One region of the Arthrobacter sp. CC3 genome, then DNA from elsewhere that is predicted to be linked to it. Evidence: riboswitches for the same ligand, from Rfam matches in the RefSeq annotation. Region 1 holds a riboswitch; each other region holds the start of a gene.
The links. A riboswitch is a leader RNA that binds a small molecule or an ion and turns the genes downstream of it on or off. The one in region 1 is predicted to bind cyclic di-AMP.
Positions count from the first base shown of each region.

Region 1 (4,205 bases):
AGCCTCTCCGAGCTTATGAGCATGGGCCTGCGGATGGCAGGCTGGTCCGTAGCCGTCGCGGGAGACGGTCCCGAAGCCGTGAAGCTGGCCAAGGAGTTCCGCCCGGATGTCCTGGTGCTGGACGTGATGCTCCCGGGGTTCGACGGCGTCGAGCTGCTCACCAGGATCCGCGCCTTCGCGCCGGAGGTGCCTGCGCTCTTCCTGACGGCGAAGGATGCCGTCCAGGACCGCATCCTCGGCCTGGCCGCCGGCGGCGACGATTACGTCACCAAGCCCTTCAGTATGGAAGAGGTGCTCCTCCGCCTGCACCGGCTGGTCCAGCGCTCCGGGGTGGCCGCCATGGACACCGCCGAACTGGTGGTGGGCGACCTCGTCCTCAACATCGACACTCGTGAAGTGACCCGCGCCGGCGAGGAACTGCAGCTGACGGCCACGCAGTTTGAACTCCTCCGTTACCTCATGGAAAACCCCAAGCGCGTGGTCAGCAAGGCCCAGATCCTGGACCGTGTGTGGGACTACGACTTCGGCGGCCAGGCCAATATCGTGGAGCTCTACATTTCCTACCTGCGCAAGAAGGTGGATGCCACGCACCCGCCCATGATCCACACCGTCCGCGGCGCAGGCTACGTCATCAAACCGGCGGATTGAGGTGCCCACGCTTTCCGGCGAGATCCGCAAGGACCGCCGCCGCTGGCTCGATCCGTCCACGTGGCACCTCCGCACCCGGCTGGTGCTGGTGGCCATGGCGTTGCTGGTGGCCATCTGCGGCGCCATTGGCCTGTTCAGCTACGCGTCCATGGATTCCTTCCTGACCAAGCAGCTCGACGATCGCTTAAGCCAGGCCTCAAGGCTCTCCAACGAAGCGGGCAGGCCACGGCTCGGCAACCCGGCCGGCAGGCCCGACCCGCTGGAGGGCAAGGGCCAAGGAATCGGAACCCTCATTGCCCGGATCGACAACGGAAATGTCAGCACCGCCGGGTTCCTGGCCAACGACGCCACGACCGCATCGCTCTCGGCCGAGGACGACCAGGTCCTGTTGGCCCTCCGGCACGACGCAAGCCCGGTTGACCGGACACTGTCCACCGGCTCCTACCGCCTGGTTGCCGTGGAAGCGCAGTACGGGGACGTGATTGTCACCGGGCTCCCCCTCGATGAAAAGCAAAACACGCTCAACTCTCTGGTGTGGACCATGGTGATCGTGTCGATGGGAGGGCTGGTCCTGATCGGCCTGGCCGGAACGGTCCTCATCCGCCGCACCATGAAACCGCTCGAGCAGCTGTCTGAGGTGGCCACGCAGGTTTCGAACATGCCGCTCGACGCCGGCGAAGTGGCACTGGCGGTCCGGGTACCGCCGTCGAACGCGCACCCCGGAACTGAAGTGGGCAGCGTTGGCCACGCCCTCAACCTCATGCTGGACAACGTGTCCAAGGCACTCGAGGCCCGGCAGCAGAGTGAGACGAAGGTGCGCCAGTTCGTGGCGGACGCTTCGCACGAGCTACGCACGCCGCTCACTGCCATCCGCGGCTACACAGAACTGATGCGGATGACCGAGGACTTCACGCCTGACGGCAAGAAATCGCTCGCCAGGGTACAGAGCCAGTCGGAACGGATGACCACCCTGGTGGAGGATCTCCTGCTGCTGGCACGGTTGGACGAAGGCCAGCCGCTCAAGATCAGCGACGTGGACCTGACGCAACTGGTGGTGGAAACCGTCAGCGACGAGAAGGTCATGGCGCCGGACCGCGTCTGGCAGCTTGAACTGCCGGACGAGCCCGTTGTGGTCCGCGGCGACGCCAAGCAGCTGCACCAGGTGCTGGCCAATCTCCTCTCCAATGCCCGCAAGCACACGGACCCCGGAACCACCGTGGTCACCGGCGTGATGCGGTCCGCCGACGGCAGTGCCGTGGTGACCGTGACGGACAACGGTGCGGGGATACCGCCGGAGTTCGTCGACCGGGTCTTTGCCCGCTTTGCCAGGGCGGACGCCGCCCGCACCAGTCCGGCCCGCTCCGCTTCAGGTGCGGGCGCCGGCGGCGCAGCCGCGTCCGAAGGAACCAGCGGACTGGGCCTGTCGATCGTGCAGTCCATCGTGGAAGCGCACGGCGGAACCGTCGAGGTAAATTCCCGCCCGGGCCGCACCGAGTTCGCCCTCCGCCTGCCCTGCGAGCCGCCGGCAGCCTAACTCCGGTTCCAGAGCGGCGAGCCAGCCGTTCCGGCGCAAGTCAACGCGCCGCCGTCGTGATCCTCGTTACCGAAATGTGACTTAAGCGCGATACTCCTGTACCGTTTTTAGAGTGCGGCCACCGTTCTAGCCGCATATCCGGATGGACGCCAAACTCTGCCGCTACCCGGATTTCCTCATGATTAGGCAGAGGCGGGGGACCCAGGTCTCCGGGCATCTTGCACAGCCGCCCTCGGGGTGAAGCCGACACGTGAAGTTCCGTGCGGCCGGATGACCTCATCCGAACCCGACAGCTAACTCCGCCGGCATCGAGAGGCAACCATGACTAAATCCACGCTAGAAGTACGTCCGGAGCGCGCTTCCGACGAGTCCAAGACGCCTGCGGAACGTTCGCGCCACCGCGCCGAGCCAGCCACCACCGCATCCCCATTGGCCCGGCTTGCTGCCGGACTGCAGGGTTCCGGCCGCCGCGCCGCTGTAGTAGCCACGGCCTGCGCCGTCCTGATCGGAGTCGGCGCCGCCGGCCAGGCTTCAGAACCTGCAGCCCCGGCTACGTCTGCAACCGGCGAAGCCAGCGCCGCAACCGCAAACGCCGAGTCGAAGCTCGCGTTCGAAAAGATCCTGGTATCGGCCATGCCCGCCCCGGCGTCCGTCAGCCTGGCAGCTCAGTCGTCCGACGTGCAGCCGGCACCGGAGGAGAAGTCCGCACCGGAAGCACCGGCACCCGCGCCTGCACCCGCACCTGCTGCGGCCCCGGCACCGGCTCCTGCCCCGGCACCGCCAGTAGCCGTGGACGACCCCGCAGCTGCCCAGGCGTACGCCGCCTCGCAGCTCGGTACCTACGGCTGGGCGGCCGACCAGATGCAGTGCCTGACCACCCTGTGGACCAAGGAATCCGACTGGAAGACCACAGCCACGAACGCCAGCAGTGGCGCGTACGGCATTGTCCAGTCCCTGCCGGCCGAAAAGATGGCCAGCGCCGGATCCGACTACCTGACCAACTTCCGTACCCAGATCAATTGGGGCTTGAACTACGTGAAGGAACGGTACGGTTCCCCCTGTGGCGCCCTGAACTTCCACTACGCCAACAACTGGTACTAAGCCGGCGCACCCTCGCCGGACTTGGTCCGCATGAGCCGAAGGCCCCGAATCCACGCGATTCGGGGCCTTCGGCTGTTTTGCGGGATTTGGCTCCCCCCGTTCCCGGGGCCACAAGGTTTTCACAAGGTTGTGGAGTGACTCTGGGTCGCCGCCGCTTTCCATCGTCTTCCAAGCGGCGGCCGGCCCCCGGGCCGTCGTCAAGATGCAGGGAGCACAACAATGAAAAAATGGTTAGTTCCGACGGCCGTCCTGGCCTCAATCTTCGCGGCTGCCGCGCCGGCCGTTGCTGCCCCTTCCGGCCCGCCGATCACTGTGGACGGACCCGCTTCATTCATGAACTGTGGTTTTCTCGTCACCGGTGAAGTCACCGGTAAGGCCAAAAACATCACGACTCCCTCAGGGGACATCATCAGCACTTCTCCCGGGCTGAAGATCACCCTGACGGGGCCAAACGGAAAGCCCCTGAAATTGGTCATCACCGGAGTCCTCTTCTTTTCGTTCCCCAGCGAGAATGTGGTCGAAGTGAGAGCGACCGGCAATAACCTCCTCCAACTCCCCTCCCCTGACGGGCTCGTCCTCACGCGGGGGAATGTCAACTTCTCCGTGGACTCCGACGGCAACGAATTGCGGAGATTCTCCGGGGCCGGCACGGCAACGAACATCTGCTCGCTGTTGGGGCCCTGACGCACCATCCGCGGCGGCGGTGCGTCCACCAATGACGGTGGGCGCACCGCCGCCGTCTCCTTGCCCGTTTCCAGACAACGGCAAAATCCCACAGGAGCTGCACAGCTTTGGCCTAAATCCTTCATATCCGCCGGTCGCATAGTGGAACCATGACGCTCACTGACCAGGCCGCGGGATCCATACTCCAACCGCAATCGCAGCCGCGGGCCGTCGTCGATCTTCCGTCCGGCAGCGTTTC
Region 1 is NZ_JARCCY010000071.1:10,146-14,350, reverse strand. It holds gene PV761_RS23305 (response regulator transcription factor) at 1-648, shown strand, start outside; gene PV761_RS23300 (HAMP domain-containing sensor histidine kinase) at 650-2,182, shown strand; cyclic di-AMP (ydaO/yuaA leader) riboswitch at 2,320-2,504, shown strand; gene PV761_RS23295 (hypothetical protein) at 2,504-3,283, shown strand; gene PV761_RS23290 (hypothetical protein) at 3,503-3,967, shown strand; gene PV761_RS23285 (dolichyl-phosphate beta-glucosyltransferase) at 4,117-4,205, shown strand, end outside.

Region 2 (4,205 bases), on a different contig from region 1:
CCGGCCGCGTCCCGGGCTCGGCCTTGATGATGGAGGAGGCGTCCAGGAACGGAGCCTTATTCGTAGCCGAGGCGAACTTGGAGCCGAATTCGCCGAACGAGAGGTGCTGGGCCTTGCTGTCCACCAGTCCGAACGCCGCGACGTCCCAGAACGCCGTTGAGCCGCCCACTCCGAGGATGACTTCGTAGCCTTCGGGGGCGCGGAAAAATTCGCTGAGGCCGCTGCGGACAGATCCCACCAGGTTCTTCACCGGGGCCTGGCGGTGCGACGTGCCGAGGAGGGTGGCAGAGGCGGCAGACAGTGCTTCGATCTGTTCGGGGCGGACCTTTGATGGCCCGGCGCCGAACCGTCCGTCCTTGGGCAGGAGGTTGGCGGGGATAGTGATGCTGGTGTCGCTCACAATGGCTCCAATTTATCGGCGTGGACGTGGTTTCCGGCGTGGACGTGGGCCCGGCAGTGCACGGGTTCCTGCAGGGGAATCCCCTATATTCTGCCTGACGTGCCTGCGGGGGAGGGAACGGCATCCGTCATAGTCCAGTCACTGAGACATCCCGGCGGCAGGTCAGAGCGATACGCTGAAGATTATCCGGAGTAATTCAAAATAGGCTAAGCTGGATGCTGTCGTACAGTGGGCCGCGAAGCCGGCCTGGCTGATCCCGTGGGGCTTTTCCCAGCGGCTGGTTGGTGGATGCAGGTCCACCCCGCCGAGGCCAACGTGGAAGCCTTTGCGCGGTACGGTGGGACTGACGCAAGGACTGTGCTCGAGGAGCTGAGCTGGATGACCGATCTAATCGACACCACGGAGATGTATCTTCGGACAATCTTGGAGCTTGAGGAAGAGAACATCGTGGCTCTCCGCGCCCGGATTGCCGAACGGCTGCGCCACTCCGGACCCACCGTTTCGCAGACCATCGGGCGGATGGAGCGTGACGGGCTGGTGGTTGTTTCGGGGGACCGGCACCTTGAGCTGACTGAAACCGGCCGGAAACGCGCCACCGAAGTCATGCGCAAACACCGCCTCGCGGAACGGCTCCTGGCCGATGTGATCGGACTGGACTGGGCGTATGTCCATGACGAAGCCTGCCGTTGGGAACACGTCATGAGCGAGCGGGTGGAGCGTCGCATCTTTGAACTCCTCAACCACCCCACCGTTTCCCCCTACGGCAATCCCATTCCGGGACTGGCGGCGCTTGGCGGTCAGCCGGCTCCCGCTTTCACCGACGGTGTGGTCAACCTCCTTGAGGCCATGACCGCGTACGGGGCCGACTCGCGTATCACCGTGAGCAGGCTGGCCGAACCCATCCAGGTTGAGCCGGAGTTGCTGGTGCAGCTGGATGAAGGCGGAATCCGGCCCGGAGCGTCCCTGGCCCTCGAGCGCGTCGGCGAATACATCTCCGTGCGTGTGCCCGAGATCGAAGGCGCGCTGGAGTTGCCGCCCGAGGTTGCTGCCCACGTGTTTGTTACGGTCAGCTAACCGGCGTAGTGGTAGGACCACCTACAACTTACTGAGACCCAGATAACGGAATTATTACCGCGCTGATTAATCGCCTATAGTTGAGCACTAGCGCCGATACAAAAGCGTTACCTGATCCGAAGCCGAGCTCTGCCAGCGGATCAGCGTCAGAACCATCTCCTGGCAGAGGCGGAGGAACCACAATCGGCCGTTGAATACGGCCTTGGGGTGAAGTCCGTCAGCGGCAAGTCACCTCCGACGAAGGATTCCCTAGGGACACCTGTGCCGGATGCCTTGCAATGGCGGACCGGGTCTTTGCACTCTCTGACCCGAATCCGACAGCTAACTTCGCAGGCTCTCCAGAGAGGATAATTCTTGACCACGCAGACCGTCAGGGGCCGCCGCAGGGCGACCGGTCCCGCTTCGGAGTACCCCGTGGCCGAAGCCGTTATGACGGTCAGGCCGCGCGATGCACACCGTGATGCGCGCCGACGCCGCAGCCTGTTCAGCCAGGTGACGGAGTTCGCTTCGGCAAGCGGCGTGGGTCAGAAGGCCGGCATTGCCCTCGCCGCCGCCGGACTGGTGCTCACCGTCTCCGTCCCGTCGACCGGGCCCATGATGTCCACTGCGGACACCGGGAACGCTGCCGCCACCGCTTCGGTTGCGCCCCAGCCCGAAGTGTCCGTTGCTGCAGGTGCCAAGATCGACTTCAATCGGACCTACGTGGCCACCAAGGGCGATCCCGACGGCAAGCTGAAACAGCTCCTGAGCGCACAGTCGGCAGGGACGATCACGCGTGCGGCCTCCGCGGGCAGCTTGGGGGCTCCGCTGGAACAAATGATTTCGGTATCTCCCTTCGGTTTCCGCACTAGCCCGATCACGGGTGGCTCAGGTGAGTTCCACCGGGGCCAGGACTATGCGGCACAGTGCGGCACCAGCGTCCTCGCCGCTGCGAGCGGAACAGTAACCTTTTCGGGCTGGCACCCCTATGGCGGCGGAAACCGCGTGGTGATCGACCACGGCAACGGCCTCGAAACCACTTACAACCACCTGTCGTCCTCCAGTGTCCAGGTGGGGCAAAAGGTGGGCCGCGGGGACGTCGTGGCGCTCGCCGGGACCACCGGAGCCTCCACCGGCTGCCACCTCCATTTCGAAGTGATGGTCAACGGCGAAGTCGTCGACCCCACCGGCTGGCTCTGACCAAGCGATGGGTTACTCTCGCATTCCTGTGACATGCCGTGACCTGAATGTGACATGCGATCGGAATTCCTGTACCGTTTAAAGCACGCCAACTTTTCCGAAGTTGGCGCTCTTGAGTGGATTGCCTAACTCTGCCACCGCTCAAGGTCCGTTCGCATGACATCGTCTGGCAGAGGCGGGGGAACCAATTTTGGTCTTCGCAAGAAGACCTTGGGGTTAAGTCGCAAAAGCTTCCCAGGAAGCCGCGCGGCCGGGTGACTCCCATCCGAATCCGACAGCTCACCTCGTAGGCATTGGGAGAGGCTACCTTCGTGTCTACACGCAACACTTCTGCGCGCCACCGTGCGCAAACGGTTCGTACGAACCCGTTGAACTCCGTGTCCAGGGCTGTTACTGCCAACGCCGGGACCGTAGGTCGCCAGGCGGCTGTGATCGCAGCCGCGTCCGGACTGATCCTCAGTGTTGGCATGCCGGCAAATGCCGCCGATACCAACCTGGGTGTTTCCGCTTCGACGGAGTCCGGCTCTCAGTCAGCCCAGCTGGCCGTAAGCGCTGAACCGACAGCGACTGTTTCCTTCGAGCGTCCGTCCGTCACCACGATGGCAGCGCCGAAGATTGAAACCGTCCGGGCACAATCCACCGGTACCGACGCCAGTGAGAACCCCACAGCAGCTGACGGGGAGGCCAAGGCCGGCAAACTTGCCGACGCCGCCTCCTCTGCAGCAGCATCTGGCCTCGCCGCCATAGCGTACACCGGCATTGGCAGCGCCTACGTCTGGGGCGGCACCACCCCCAGCGGCTGGGACTGCTCAGGCTTCACCCAGTGGGTCTACGCCCAGGCCGGCATCAGCATCCCCCGCACCAACGCATGGACCGCCATGAAGCCCACCGCCACCCCGGCGCCGGGCGACTTGGTCATGCAGAACGGCGGAGCTCACGTTGGCATCTACGTCGGCAACGGCATGATGATCAGCGCGCTGAACCCGTCGCAGGGCACGCTCCTGCACGCTGTGTCCGCCACGGGCACATCCGCGTTCTACACGCTTCGCTAGAACACGCGGCGCTTCGCTCCATCACGGGTTTCCCGTCGCTGAAGCGCGCGTTCTTCGCTATATAAACCTGTTCGGGCCGTTCCGGCTTACCCCCAAGATGCCGGAGCGTCCAAACCGCGGCCTGCCACGCAGTCTGAGGAAAACGAAAGAGAGAAATAATGACTACTCGTGCGATCGCACGGCACCGCGCCGAGGTTACCAAAACCAACTCGCTTGCTGTCATTGCCAAGGCTGTCGGCGACAACGCCGGCGGCGTGGGCCGCCAGGCTGCGGTTATCGCTGCAGCTTCCGGCCTGGTCCTGACCAGCGGTATCGCAGCGAACGCTGCCGATACCAACGTACAGCGCGAAGCAACCTCTGCTTCCACCCTGGAAGTGCAGTCCTCTGCTCCGGCCAACATCTCGGCCGCTTCCAGTATTGCCATCTCCTTCGAGAAGCCGGCTGTCTCCACCTCCCCGGCTCCGGTCGTCGAGGCTCCCAAGCCTGTCGTCGAGGTTCAG
Region 2 is NZ_JARCCY010000036.1:24,179-28,383, forward strand. It holds gene serC (phosphoserine transaminase) at 1-400, opposite strand, end outside; gene PV761_RS18425 (metal-dependent transcriptional regulator) at 779-1,474, shown strand; cyclic di-AMP (ydaO/yuaA leader) riboswitch at 1,615-1,825, shown strand; gene PV761_RS18430 (M23 family metallopeptidase) at 1,829-2,653, shown strand; cyclic di-AMP (ydaO/yuaA leader) riboswitch at 2,766-2,960, shown strand; gene PV761_RS18435 (NlpC/P60 family protein) at 3,031-3,705, shown strand; gene PV761_RS18440 (NlpC/P60 family protein) at 3,864-4,205, shown strand, end outside.
Region 2: linked by a shared signal. The riboswitch ahead of PV761_RS18430 (M23 family metallopeptidase) and the one ahead of PV761_RS23295 (hypothetical protein) in region 1 are both predicted to bind cyclic di-AMP.

Region 3 (4,205 bases), on a different contig from region 1:
TGATGCGCCGGCTGCCTGCCCAGTGGAGGGCGTGCAGGCGGCAAGGGCCAGGACGAGCGCGGCGGCTCCGGCCAGCACGGCTGAGGACCGTGACATGGTTTTGGATGAGATAGGCATGAAAACTCCGAGTGTTGGGGGACGAAAAGGGAGAGTGCAGGGCCGGGCACCGGCCTTGCCGCACGTGGGCGGCGGGCCGGCACCCGAAGGTGATGGTTACAGGGTGGCCAGCAGCTTTTGCATTTCCTGGATTTCTGCTTCCTGCGCGGCGACAATGTCCTTGCTGAGCTGGACCGCGTCGGCGTTCTTGCCGGCCGTGTTTTCGGTCTTGGCCATCATGATCGCACCTTCATGGTGGGCGGTCATCTGCTTCAGGAAGAGCCGGGCCGCATCGCTACCCTGGGCGGCGTCGAGCTTCTGCATGTCCGCGTCGCTCATCATGCCGGTCATGCTGTGGCTGGAGGGCATCGTGGCGGTCTCGTTCCAGCTCTTGAGCCAGCCGGTCATTGTCTCGATTTCGGGGCCTTGGGCTGCCTTGATCTTGGTGGCCAGCGCGGTGACGGACGCCGGGATGTCTTTCTTCTTGAGCATCGTGTCGCTCATTTCCACGGCCTGGGTGTGGTGCGGGATCATCGTCTGCGCGAACGTGACGTCCGCGGTGTTGTGGTCCGCGGCGGCTGCCGTTGCGCTGCCGGGGATGCTGCTGGCTGTCGCGCTGGAGCTGCCGTGGTCCATGCCGGGCGTGGAGGTGCCGGAGGGTCCGGCTCCGGATCCGGAGGCGCAGCCGGCCAAGGCGATGGCCGCGGCGATGCCGGTGACGGAAAGGGTCAGAAACTTCTTAGTCATGAGATCAGGTCCTTCATACATCAGCTGGCGCGCAAGGGCGCCTGAGGAATACGTGCATCAGTGATGCACCCGACGGTCCGCTTGGGACTGTCAGGGTAAAGGGGGCATGCGCCGGGAGGGTGGCGGCGCGGGGCCTCTTTTACGTCCTGCTGATGGACAGCTCACAAGGCGAAGGGCTGCCGGGAAGATAGGACCACTGGCCGGTGACGGCACCTGCTGCGGTGTTGTTGCTGTTGCCCAGCACGTTGGTGCCTGGCGGCGGCGCGGCCATGGACGCGGTTTTCGCCGAGGGAGTGCAGGCAGTCGTCATGGCCTGCATGCTGGTGCAGTCACCCGACTCTGAACACTGCTCAACGGCGACCCCGGCCATGTTCTGCCCTGCAGAGGCATGGTCAGGGACCGTGCCGGATTCCGCCGGGTGTCCGGTGTGGTCAGGGGATGCTTCCGTGGTGTGCGCGTCGGCGGCTGGCGTGGCTGAGGCCGGGGAGTGCATGGCGTGGGTGCCGGTGAGGACGTGCATGCCGAAGATTCCAGCGATGATGGCCAGCACCGCGGCGACCAGACCCGCACGGCGAAGGAACCCCGGCGCCTGGCGGTGAGCTGTTGCGGTCATGACGTTCCTCCTTTCGATGCGGCTCTGGTGTCGCTTCTAGGCTACCGGCCACGGGGCGATGCGGTGCTCCCCTGGCCGGTAGCGCCTCTTGGGTCAACGAACCTCGGATGGGTTCAGTTTCACCCGTCGCAGCAGCTGCGCATTGAGCGCGACCACGATGGTGGAGACAGACATCAGGACCGCGCCGGCGGCGCGGGAGAGCACGACGCCTGCGAAGGCGAGCACCCCGGCGGCCAGGGGCACGGACAGGACGTTGTAGCCGGTGGCCCAGATGAGGTTCTGCCACATCTTCCGGTAGCTGGCCCGCGACAGGTCCACCATGGACAGCACCGCCCGAGGATCATTTCCCGCCAGGACCACTCCGGCTGATTCCATGGCCCGTCGGTCCCGGCGCCGATCGCGATGCCGACCTCTGCTCTGGCCAGCGCCGGGGAGTCATTGACCCCGTCGCCCACCATGGCGACCTTCATCCCCCGCCTCTACCGCAGCACTGCCGCTTTCGCCGCCCGGAGATGGGTGGCCCTGCTCTTTCTCTGCTGCCTCACAGTGAAGGGGCCCCAAGTCGCCCCATCACCAGTGCCCGCACGGAAGGGTCTGGCCTCTTATTAGGTTTCTTCCAGCGCGCCGCTGACGAGGGCTGAGGGTGTTCCTCGGCACGGCCGAGCATGCGAATCCGAGCCAGCACCGATGAAACACCTCCATCCTCCCTGTCCTGCTTTAGGGAACACATGCTTCCGTCCCGTTATGCAAATGTGACAAAGTGCCGGGTTTTCGAGTACGGTCGAACGCGTGCCGGTTTCTCCGAATGCGGCACTCCTGAGCAGATTGCCTAGCTCTGCCGCTGCCCGGGATCCGTTCGCAAAATTCGTCCGGCAGAGACGGGGAACCCAAGAGTGGCCTGCTTCGGGCAGGCCTTGGGGTGAAGCCGCGCTTCCGGCCTTGCGCTGGAACTGCGGCCGGGTGTCTCCCATCCGAATCCGACAGCTAACCTCGCAGGCAGTGGGAGAGGCCCTTTCATGTCCATTCGCCGTACTCACGGCCGCCACCGCGCGGTTCCCGTCCAGACCAGCGCCCTTGCGGTCCTGTCCAAATCCGTCGCTGACAACGCCGGCGGTGTGGGCCGACAGGCGGCCGTCATTGCCGCAGCTTCCGGACTCGTCCTGACCAGCGGCGTTGCTGCGCAGGCAGCTGAGGCCCCGGCCCAGCGCGACGCGGAGCCGACCTCGTACCTGGAGGTCACCAGCCAGGTACAGGCTCCGCTCAGCGCAGATGCCACGGTCCAGATTTCCTTCGAACGTCCTGCCGTGGAGACCACGCCCGCCCCTGTTGTAGAAGCACCCAAACCCGTCGCCGTTGCGAAGGCTGCTGCGCCGGCCAAGGCTCAGATCACCGTCACGCCCGCTGCGGCCGCGCCGGTGGCCGCCCCGGCAGCAGGCGGAGTCAACGCGACGATGGTTTCCGCCGCCTACGCCCAGATCGGCATGATCCAGGACTGCACACGACTGGTGGAAAACGCCCTTAACGCTGCCGGGATCCCCGTCGGAGACCTCGGCCCCATGCAGTTCATGAATTACGGGACCGTCGTGAGTGACCCGCAGCCCGGTGACATGGTCATGCAGCCCGGACACGTCGGCATCTATGTCGGCGACGGCCAGGTCCTCAGCTCCGGTTTGAACGGCAAGAACGAAACGGCTGTCCACCCGCTGACCTGGATGACTTCCAAAGGCTCAGTAACTTTCGTCCGGGCCGGGGCCTAACACCCAACTGAAGGCTGGCGTTTCGTTGCCTTGGGGGCAGCGAAACGCCGACCTTCAGTGTGCCACCCGGTCGATGAGCAGCCCCCACTCCTGCCCGCCCGGCCGGTCGGATCGTTGCATGTTCGATCCAGCGGATGCTGTAACGTCAGGGAAGGTAAAACAGCTGCCACCCCTTACTCAGGCACCACGGCAGTCCTGCGTCCGGCAGTCCCACTTTTCAAAGGAATTTCATGGATACGAACACGCCAGCTCAGGCGTCCAACGCTGGGCCCCTGCCAGGCGGGGACCAGGGCAAAACGGCCGGCATGCCCTTGGGCGCCCGGCGACTGGTGCTCATTGGCGGGCTGTGTATCCCGGTCGGGCTTGTCGCAGGGCCATACCTGTTCGGTATCCAGCTGATCGCTGTCGCCGGTGTCGTGGCGGTCAGTGTTGCCTTGTCTTACGGGATCGGGCCTGCATGGTTCACGCGGTGGCCACGGCTGACAGCCGCGGCCGGCGAGGCCTGGATGGCGGCCACGATCGGCTACTGGCTGACCGTCATGGCCGCTGCTGACGCCTCGGCCCCGGCCCCGGAAATGTCCTCAGTACTGTTCTACACCGGCGTTGCTGCCGTTGTGGTGATGGCGGCAGCAGTTCTGGCCGGTACCGTCGGACGCTTCAGGTCCCGCAGACTTCCCGCCGGAGCAGCCGCTTAACGTCCCGACCGCCTTAAACGACCGGTCCGCAGGGCCCCGGGAGGTGTGCTCATCCCCGGGGCCCTGCGGCCGCAGAAAGCCCGGTGCTCTGGTTCAGGCGCCGCTGTCGCCTGTCCGCTCCCGGCGGCGGGACAGATAAATAAGGCCGCCGATGACCGCCAGGACGATGGCGGCGATGCCGACCGTGAGGAGGGCGTTGCTGTCATCGGGCGGCGGTACGCGGTCCGGCACGGTGTTCGCCGGGGCGCTGGCCGTCGCTGTCGCTGTCGCTGTTGCTGTTGCTGTTGCTGTTGCCGT
Region 3 is NZ_JARCCY010000013.1:10,959-15,163, reverse strand. It holds gene PV761_RS09845 (F510_1955 family glycosylhydrolase) at 1-117, opposite strand, end outside; gene PV761_RS09840 (DUF305 domain-containing protein) at 214-843, opposite strand; gene PV761_RS09835 (hypothetical protein) at 983-1,456, opposite strand; partial or broken gene PV761_RS09830 (HAD-IC family P-type ATPase) at 1,550-1,932, opposite strand; cyclic di-AMP (ydaO/yuaA leader) riboswitch at 2,304-2,469, shown strand; gene PV761_RS09825 (NlpC/P60 family protein) at 2,473-3,213, shown strand; gene PV761_RS09820 (hypothetical protein) at 3,444-3,908, shown strand; gene PV761_RS09815 (copper resistance CopC family protein) at 4,002-4,205, opposite strand, start outside.
Region 3: linked by a shared signal. The riboswitch ahead of PV761_RS09825 (NlpC/P60 family protein) and the one ahead of PV761_RS23295 (hypothetical protein) in region 1 are both predicted to bind cyclic di-AMP.

Region 4 (4,205 bases), on a different contig from region 1:
TGAGTTTGCGGCGGATCGTGCCGGTCCGGGCTTTGCCGAAGGGCCCGGCGGCGAGGAGCCCGGCGGCGCGGGTGAGGTTGTATGCCATGACCGCGGCGACCAGCCATGCCGAGTTCGCGGCGAAAGCACCGAGGGCATATGGGCCAGGGCGCTGTCCTTCAGGTCGGCATTGACCTGCTCGATGATGGCGTGTTTCCGGTGGGTTTTGTCGGCCCTGACGGCGTCCAGGAGTTCGGCGTCCACGGTGGTGAAGAATGCGTGGTGCCGGTGGGTTTCAAACAGGGTGGGTTGTCCGTCGCTGGCTTTCGGGTTCAGTTCCGGGATGCGGCGCACCACCAGCCGGCCGGTGATCTGCTCGGCCTTTTTGCGGGAGCTGAACGCGGTGAACACGGTCTCGGCGACCTCAGCCTTCGAGACCCAGGTGTTGGTGGTCTCGTCGAAGACCGCGTCGGTGTATTCGATGGTTTCCCACGCCGTTTCAGGGATCCCGGCGATGGCGCGTTTGACGGCCGGGTCCATGCGCACGGTCACCGACACGTCCGCCCCGCCGGCCAGGGCGGCGGCCACCGCGGCATGGCCGTAGAAGGCCGAATCGAAACGGCACAGCACCTGCCCGTCGGTCTGCGGACGCTTGAGCGTGGACAGGGCATCAATAATCAGACGCTTGGCTCCCCGGGCCGAGTTCGCCGCGCCCTTGCGCAGCCGTTGGGCGGCGATGACCGGGGCGGTGTCCTTGGTGGAGACCGCGGCCAGCAGGGCGTTCAGCCCGCGGACCCCGGAGTATCCGTAGCCGGAGCCCTGCTTGGCGTAGCCGTGGACCTCGATGATCGTGTCGTCCACGTCCACGAACACAAAGTCACCGGCCGCGGGTGATCCCAGCAAACGTGCCCGACAGGCGAGGTTTCCCAGGAAGCGGGCCGCGACTGCATCGAGCTGGCGCACGTGACCGAACGTGAAGGCCCGCAGGAACGAGCCCAGTGTTGAGGGCGCGTAGCAGGTGGTGAAGAGTCGCTTCATTCCGCCGTGGCGCAGCAGGGCCATGTCATCGATGCTGTCCGCGCCGGCGACCATCCCCGCGACCAGGGAAGCGACCTTCAGTCCGGCGTTCGCGCCCTTGTCCGTGGGCACCGTCAGCCGTTCATGGGCCAGTTCCTGCAGTCCGGCGTCCCGCGCCAATGTCATCACCGGGAGCAGCCCGGCCGAGGACACGAGATTCGCCTCGTCGAAGGAAGCTGACACCGCGGCCGGCTTATAGAAAACTTGCATCTGCGAGATGCTCCTCTTCTTCAGCAAAATTGTTCTGTCGCAAGTCCAATTTTCCCTGAAAAGGCGAGCATCTCGTTCTTAAAACGCCGAAGACGACCCAAACCTCATCGGTGGATCAAGGCTAAGCGGCCGGGGGCCGGGCGTCAGATGAAGGCAGCCGGGTCGACGGTCTGGCCGTTGACCATGACCTCGAAGTGAAGGTGGCAGCCGGTGGAGGCACCGGTTGTGCCTACCCCTGCAATCTGCTGGCCCTGAGCCACGGACTGTCCGGCGGAGACACCGATGCTGGCCAGGTGGTTGTAGGTGGTCTTCAGGCCGTTGCCGTGATCGACGACGATCCGGTTGCCGCTGCCGTACGGGCTCCAGCCGGCCTCGGTGACGGTGCCGGAACCGGCGGCGAAGACCGCCGTCGAGCACGCCCCCGTCAGATCAACCCCGGTGTGCATTTCAGCTGCCGCCCCGGTGATCGGGCTGACCCTGAAACCGAACGGGGAACTGACGCTCATCGACGCGAGCGGGGCACGCAACCCCGTGGATGCCGCCTCAGGCGCGGGGCCAGCCTCAAGCGCCTTGACCGCCCCTGCAGGCTGTACCGGCGCGGGCGCAGGCTGGGAGGTCACCTCCGGGCGGTCAAAGGTGAGAACAGTGTCAGCTGCGGCCGTGACCGCCGCTTCCGGAGCCGGGGCTGCCACGGCCGCTGGCCGGTCCTGGGCCGCAACGCGGCTGCCGGAGTCAGCCTGCGCCGCGGACAGAGCTGTGAGGGCGATCATTCCCGTTACGGCGGCCGTCACCCCGAACTGCTGGCCGCGTAGCCGGAACGTTGGTTCCTGGAAAAACGGACGGCGGCGTGGTGAGGCAGCGGCCGGAAGGGCACGGCGACGGCCGTGTTGTGGCTGGGCAGGCAAGATAGTGGTCCTCTCGGCGCCGGCGAAGTTAGCTGTCGGATTCGGACGAGTGGACTGTCCGGCTGCCCTGCAGGACGCGATCAGGACGCGCAGTCACAGGGTCGGCTTCACCCCAAGGTGCATCATTACGCACCAAAAGTGGGTCCTCCGCCCCCGCCTGAGAAGATCAGGTTCACGGACCGCCGGCGGGGTTTGGCGAAGCGGTCACATCCATACCCGTTGGGGGGGTATGTGTTTATCTAACTTTAGCGAAGCCTCGGCTTAAGTTACAAATCCGTTATCAAAAGCGCTTAAGAGGACAGGGATGGTGACTGGCGGGGCACCGGAAGGTTACGCTGGGCGGGACTTGCCCTCAGGAGAAGACGAGATGGCCCTTAAACGTTCGACGCTTCCACTGCTGGTCCGCAGGCTTGCGGCGCTGCGGGCTGTCCTTTCCTGCGTCGTGATCGTCCTCCTGGCGGCCGGGCCAGTTGCCTTCTGTAATGGACAGGTCCACGTGGTGGGGGTGTCCGACCCTTACGCCGCGGCACAGCGCCAGACTGCGATCCCCGGGGGACAGGAGAACCCTCGGGGACATTCGAACAGAGTGACGCCGGTCGGAGCCCAATCCGCCGCCGACGTGCTCCACGGGGTCCCGCGCAACGGGTGCCACGAGATCGGAGACACCCGTGCACTCAGTCCACGGTCGTGGCCCGTTGCTGTGACCGACGCGGCGCAGCCAAGGCCCGGAACGCTCATCCCTGATTCCGCGGATCCGCGCGCCCTGCCCCCGGCGTCCCACATCGCCAACAGGCCCCAAGCACCGCTGAGCCGGCAGGCGCTAACCCTAACTCAGCTGTCTGTCAGTCGGACGTAGAAGGGCACGTTCTCCCCGTCCGGCCGCGCGAACGCCAGGCCATAGGCCTGCAAGTGGCACCGTTCGACCAGGCGGGCGTAAACACCGCGTGCGGGCCGCCCTTTGGGTCCTGCCTTCAGCGATCAGAAGGAGGCCCGAGAAAGAACATCAGCCAAACAGCCGGCGCATCAGAAAACATCAGCCGGTCTCCGCACCAGGTTCCTCCCATTCAGTATTGGAAAGAGAGACAGAAATGACACACGGAAGCACCCACAAGATGCTCGATGCGTACCCGAAGGATCTGGGCGGCATCGATCAGCACAAGCTCGCCGAATGCATCGCAGCGTGCTTTGACTGCTCACAGGCCTGTACCGCCTGCGCTGATGCCTGCCTCGGCGAAGACATGGTCGCCGAGTTGACCAAATGCATCCGCACCGATCTTGACTGTGCGGACGTCTGCGCGGCCACGGCAAACGTACTCTCCCGCCACACCGGCTATGACGCCAACGTCACCCGCGCGGTGCTGCAGGCCTGCGCCGCCATCTGCAAGGCCTGCGCCGAGGAATGCGAACAACACGCAGGCATGCATGAACACTGCCGGCTCTGTGCCGAGGCCTGCCGCCGTTGCGAAAAGGCATGCAACGAGCTTCTCAGCTCGCTCGGCTGACCCTGCCCCAAGGCCCTGCCCAACGGTGACCGGAGATCCAACGCCTTCCGGCACCCGCGGGAAGGCCTGCCCTGCGGCATCCCGGCCTTAACGATGTCCACACGGACCAGGACGCTGAGCTTGTCTGTCACGGTGCTCCTGCCCCTATGGGGGACGGCCGCGACGCTGCGACCGCCCACGCAAGCCTAGGCATGAACTGTGACGCACGCAACACCCCCCGCACTCATTCAACACATCCCCGGGGTCCGGGACACTGCCGCACGGCCGGAAAATGAACAGGCCCGCACTCCGGGCGGATCGGCGCATCCCAACTGCCCGCTGAGCGGCTCCCGTCCGGGTGTCCGCCGGCATTCCTTGGGAAGGGAGCGTAGCGCCTCATGTCGCTCAGCTTGAAAAATTCCGTGGCGGTACGTCCCTCATTCCCACCGTGATTGCCCAGCACGACAACCTGCCTGTGGTCGCCGCCGGGCATGGTGACGGTATCATTGGTAGTGCCCGAACCGGCGGTGATCGGAACCGAGGAATTAGCCCT
Region 4 is NZ_JARCCY010000004.1:199,811-204,015, forward strand. It holds partial or broken gene PV761_RS04125 (IS1380 family transposase) at 1-1,266, opposite strand, end outside; gene PV761_RS04130 (M23 family metallopeptidase) at 1,410-2,171, opposite strand; cyclic di-AMP (ydaO/yuaA leader) riboswitch at 2,177-2,379, opposite strand; gene PV761_RS04135 (hypothetical protein) at 2,524-2,667, opposite strand; gene PV761_RS04140 (four-helix bundle copper-binding protein) at 3,260-3,673, shown strand; gene PV761_RS04145 (hypothetical protein) at 4,198-4,205, opposite strand, start outside.
Region 4: linked by a shared signal. The riboswitch ahead of PV761_RS04130 (M23 family metallopeptidase) and the one ahead of PV761_RS23295 (hypothetical protein) in region 1 are both predicted to bind cyclic di-AMP.